Regions from separate parts of the Streptomyces sp. NPDC040589 genome, predicted to be linked through region 2. Evidence: riboswitches for the same ligand, from Rfam matches in the RefSeq annotation. Region 2 holds a riboswitch; the other holds the start of a gene.
The links. Region 2 has a riboswitch for S-adenosylmethionine ahead of thrC (threonine synthase). Riboswitches for the same ligand answer to the same signal wherever they lie in the genome.
Positions count from the first base shown of each region.

Region 1 (2,387 bases), on a different contig from region 2:
TCGGCACGGGCGGTGACGGCGCCAAGACGGTCAACATCTCCACGATGTCCTCGATCGTCGTCGCCGGCACGGGCGCGAAGGTCGTCAAGCACGGCAACCGGGCCGCCTCCTCGGCGTCCGGGGCCTCCGACGTGCTGGAGAAGCTCGGGGTCAATCTGGAGCTGCCGCTGCACCGGGTCGCGGAGGTCGCCGAGGAGGCCGGGATCACCTTCTGCTTCGCGGTGAAGTTCCACCCGGCCCTGCGCCACGCGGGCGCGGCACGCGGCCAGCTGGGCATCCGTACGGTGTTCAACGCGCTCGGCCCGCTGACCAACCCGGCCCGGGTGCGCGCCCAGGCCGTCGGTGTGGCGGACCCGCGCATGGCGCCGATCGTCGCGGGCGTCTTCGCCGAGCGCGGCAACTCGTCCCTGGTCTTCCGGGGCGACGACGGCCTGGACGAACTGACCACCACGGCCACCTCCCGGGTGTGGATCGTCCGGGACGGCAAGGTCACCGAGGAGCCCTTCGACCCGCGTGACGTGGGCCTCGAACTGGTCCCCGTGGAGGCCCTGCGCGGCGCGGACGCCTCCTACAACGCCGAGGTCGCCCGCCGCCTGCTGGAGGGCGAGACCGGGCCGGTCCGCGACGCGGTCCTGCTGAACTCGGCGGCCGCGCTGGTGGCTCTGGAGCCGACGGCGGCACCCCTGGCCGACCAGGTCCGTGCCGGGATGGCGAAGGCGGCGGAGTCGATCGACTCGGGGGCCGCGAAGCGGACCCTGGAGCGCTGGGTGGCCGCGAGCAACGCCTAGCGGATCTCGTACGGCGTCCCGCGATCCGGACTCGGGTTGCGGGACGCCGATCTTTTCGCGTACTTTCCTGATCAGGTCATGAGTGACAGTCATGAGGCCCCGGCCGACTGTCCGGCAACCCTCCGTCCGTGGCGGGGTGCCCCGGGTGAAGACCAGGCCGTAGGCAGCGAGGTCTATGGCAAGCGCGTGACGAGGAGTTTCTCGTGAACCAGCGAATGCGATAGGGCCGCAGAGCCCCGCCTCCGCACCCCCTCTTTCCTTCGCCCCCGCTTGAGCCGCATGTGCTCGCGGGCGGATTCCACCTGCCTTCACGGGAGTTCCGCCATGTCTGTCTCCACCGCTGCCGCCGACCAGTCAGTTTGTGCCTCTCTGCCCGTTCTTGGCCGGGATGTCACCGTGCCGCTCGTGACCGGGGGCGAGGTCACCTACGCCGCGCTCGACTACGCCGCCAGCGCCCCGGCGCTCCAGCGCGTCTGGGACGACGTCGCCGCCTACGCGCCGTACTACGGCAGCGTCCACCGTGGTGCCGGGTACCTGTCCCAGCTGTCGACCGACCTCTTCGAGAACGCCCGGCGGACCGTCGCGGAGTTCCTCGGCTGCCGGGACGGTGACCAGGTGGTGTTCACCCGGTCCACCACCGACTCCCTGAACCTCCTCGCCGCCGCGCTCCCGGCCGACTGCCAGGTCTTCGTCTTCGAGACCGAGCACCACGCCTCCCTGCTGCCGTGGCGGAACGCGCGCGTCACCTACCTGGACGCCCCGAGCAGCCCGCGCCAGGCCGTCGAGACCCTGGAGCGCGCCCTCGCCGACCGGACTGTGTCGATCGAGGGGGGCCACGGGCCGGCCCTCGTCTGCGTCACCGGCGCCTCGAACGTCACCGGCGAGCTGTGGCCCGTACGGGAGCTCGCGGCCGCCGCGCACGCCCATGGCGCCCGGATCGTGCTGGACGCCGCCCAACTGGCCCCGCACCACCCGGTGTCCGTCGCGGACCTCGACGTCGACTGGGTCGCCTTCTCCGGGCACAAGCTGTACGCGCCCTTCGGCTCCGGCGTCCTGGCCGGCCGGTCCGACTGGCTGCGTGAGGCGGATCCGTACCTCGCGGGCGGCGGTGCCTCGCGGAAGGTGGCGCGGCGTACGGACGGCGGCGTCGACGTGGAGTGGCACGACAGTGCCGCCCGTCACGAGGCCGGCTCCCCGAACGTCATCGGCGCCTACTCCATCGCCTCCGCCTGCACGGCGCTCACCGAGGCCGGGTTCGACAACCTGGTCGCGCGCGAGCAGTACCTGATCGAGAAGGTGCGTACGGGCCTCGCCGAGGTGCCGCAGGTCCGGATCCTCTCCCTCTTCGGTGACGACGCCCCGCGCGTCGGCGTCATCTCCTTCGTAGTCGAGGGCTGGAACAGCTCCCACTTCGCCGCCGCCCTCTCCGCCGAGTACGGCATCGGGGTGCGGGACGGGCTGTTCTGCGCCCACCCCCTGCTGCGGACCCTGCTGGGCAGCGACCCGCAGACCCAGGGCGAGTGCGGCGCACCGGAGGCGGCTCCCGGTGAGAAGTCCCTCAACGCCATCCGGGTGAGCTTCGGCGCGGGCACGCCCGAC
Region 1 covers NZ_JBVIWP010000006.1:483,525-485,911, reverse strand. The annotation lists gene trpD (anthranilate phosphoribosyltransferase) at 1-788, shown strand, start outside; SAM riboswitch class IV at 863-979, shown strand; gene ACZ58V_RS28135 (aminotransferase class V-fold PLP-dependent enzyme) at 1,113-2,387, shown strand, end outside.
Region 1: another riboswitch for S-adenosylmethionine. It lies ahead of ACZ58V_RS28135 (aminotransferase class V-fold PLP-dependent enzyme); the one in region 2 lies ahead of thrC (threonine synthase).

Region 2 (2,387 bases):
CTCCAGCAGCTTCTTCGCCACCCCCACCGTCACCCCACCGGCGGTCTCCGCGAACACACCCTCGGTCCTCGCGAGCAGCTTGATCGCCTCGACGACCTGCTCGTCGTTCACGTCCTCCACCGCACCGCCCGTACGACGCGCGATGTCGAGCACGTACGGCCCGTCCGCCGGGTTGCCGATCGCCAGCGACTTGGCGATGGTGTCCGGCTTCTGGGGGCGTACGACGTCGTGCCCGGCCTTGTACGCCGCCGACACCGGCGAGCAGCCCTCGGCCTGCGCGCCGAAGATCTTGTACGGCTTGTCCTCGACCAGACCGAGCTTGATCAGCTCCTGCAGTCCCTTGTCGATCTTCGTGAGCTGCGAGCCGGAGGCGATCGGCACGACCAGCTGGTCCGGCAGCTGCCAGCCGAGCTGCTCGCAGATCTCGTACGCCAGCGTCTTGGAGCCCTCGGCGTAGTACGGCCGCAGGTTGACGTTGACGAAGCCCCAGCCCTCGCCGGCCGGGTCGCCGATCAGCTCGGAGCAGAAGCGGTTCACGTCGTCGTAGTTGCCCTCGATGCCGACGAGCTCGCCGCCGTAGATCGCGGCCATGACGACCTTGCCCTGCTCCAGGTCGTGCGGGATGAACACGCAGGAGCGGAAGCCGGCGCGGGCCGCGGCGGCACCCACCGCACCGGCGAGGTTGCCGGTGGAGGAGCAGGACAGGGTGGTGAAGCCGAAGGCGCGGGCGGCCTCCAGGGCCTGGGCGACGACGCGGTCCTTGAAGGAGTGCGTCGGGTTGCCGGAGTCGTCCTTGACGAAGAGCTTGCCGGCGTCGACGCCGAGCTCACGGGCCAGGTTGTCGGCCTTGACGAGCTTGGTCCAGCCGGGGTTGATGTTCGGCTTGTCCGCCACGTCGGCCGGGACCGGCAGCAGCGGGGCGTAGCGCCAGATGTTCGCGGGACCCGCTTCGATGCGCTTGCGGAGCTCTTCGGTGTCGTAGGCCGAGAAGTCGTAGGCGATCTCCAGCGGGCCGAAACACTCCTGACACGCGAAGACCGGGCCGAGGGGGACGCGGTGACCGCACTCGCGGCAGCTCAGGGCGGCGGCGGGGCCGAGGTCTACGGTGGATTCGGTGGTGCTTGCAACAGTCTGCGCAGCCATGTGAGGCGAGGCCCTTTCTCCTCATCTTCCTCACGACGCATCTCGCCGTGAGACGGATTTGGCACCTTCCCGAGCCGGGAGCCTCGCGCATGTGGTCGACAGTGACCTACGAGTACCGGCTGGAGGGTTGCCGGGGCTTCAACGGGCCGTGTCCCTCTGCCCCTCTGGATGAGCTGTATTCGGTTGTCGACGTGGGTTGACCCCGGACATGCGATGGTCACCCGCGTTGTTCAAGACTGTAACCGACGACCAGGACAGTTGAGATAGTCGTCCGAACCGCGAGATGGCTCACAGTCCGTCCCGCCGAAAGTACGCAGAGGAGCCGCCACGGTGCTGGAAGAAGTCGAGCGCTGGCTGAGCACCCGTTCCTGGTCCGCGACCGATCGCCCCCTCCACCAGATACTCGCCGCCAAGCAGCGCACGGGTCAGACGGTGAGTGTCGTGCTGCCCGCGCTCAACGAGGAGGAGACGGTCGGCGACATCGCCGCCGTGATCCGCCACGATCTGATGCGGCAGGTGCCGCTCGTCGACGAGCTCGTCGTCGTCGACTCCGGCTCGACCGACCGTACGTCGGAGGTGGCCGCGGCCGCGGGCGCGACGGTGGTGCACCGGGACGCGATACTCCCGCGGCTGCCCGCGGTGCCCGGCAAGGGCGAGGTGCTGTGGCGCTCGCTGCTCGCCACCCGCGGGGACATCGTCTGCTTCGTCGACGCGGACCTGAGGGACTTCTCGTCCGACTTCGTCTCCGGGATCGTGGGCCCGCTGCTCACCGATCCGGGCGTGGAGCTGGTGAAGGCCATGTACGACCGTCCGCTCGGCGGCGCCGCCGGGCAGGGCGGCCGGGTCACCGAGCTGATGGCCAGGCCGCTGCTCAACATGCACTGGCCTCAGCTGGCCGGCTTCGTGCAGCCGCTCGGCGGCGAGTACGCGGCCCGCCGCTCGCTGCTGGAGCAGCTGCCGTTCCCCGTCGGGTACGGCGTCGAGCTGGGCATGCTGGTCGACGCCCTGCACCTGGCGGGCCTCGACGCCCTCGCCCAGGTCGACGTCGGCGTGCGCAAGCACCGGCACCAGGACGGGCAGGCGCTGGGCCGGATGGCCGCCGCGATCTACCGCACGGCCCAGCTGCGGCTGGCCCGCGGGCATCTGATCCGGCCGTCCCTGACGCAGTTCGAGCGGGGAGGGGACGGCTTCGAGCCGCGGACGTACTCCGTGGACACCGAGGAGCGTCCGCCGATGGTGGAGAT
Region 2 covers NZ_JBVIWP010000010.1:101,334-103,720, forward strand. The annotation lists gene thrC (threonine synthase) at 1-1,143, opposite strand, end outside; SAM riboswitch class I at 1,162-1,318, opposite strand; gene ACZ58V_RS33815 (glucosyl-3-phosphoglycerate synthase) at 1,474-2,387, shown strand, end outside.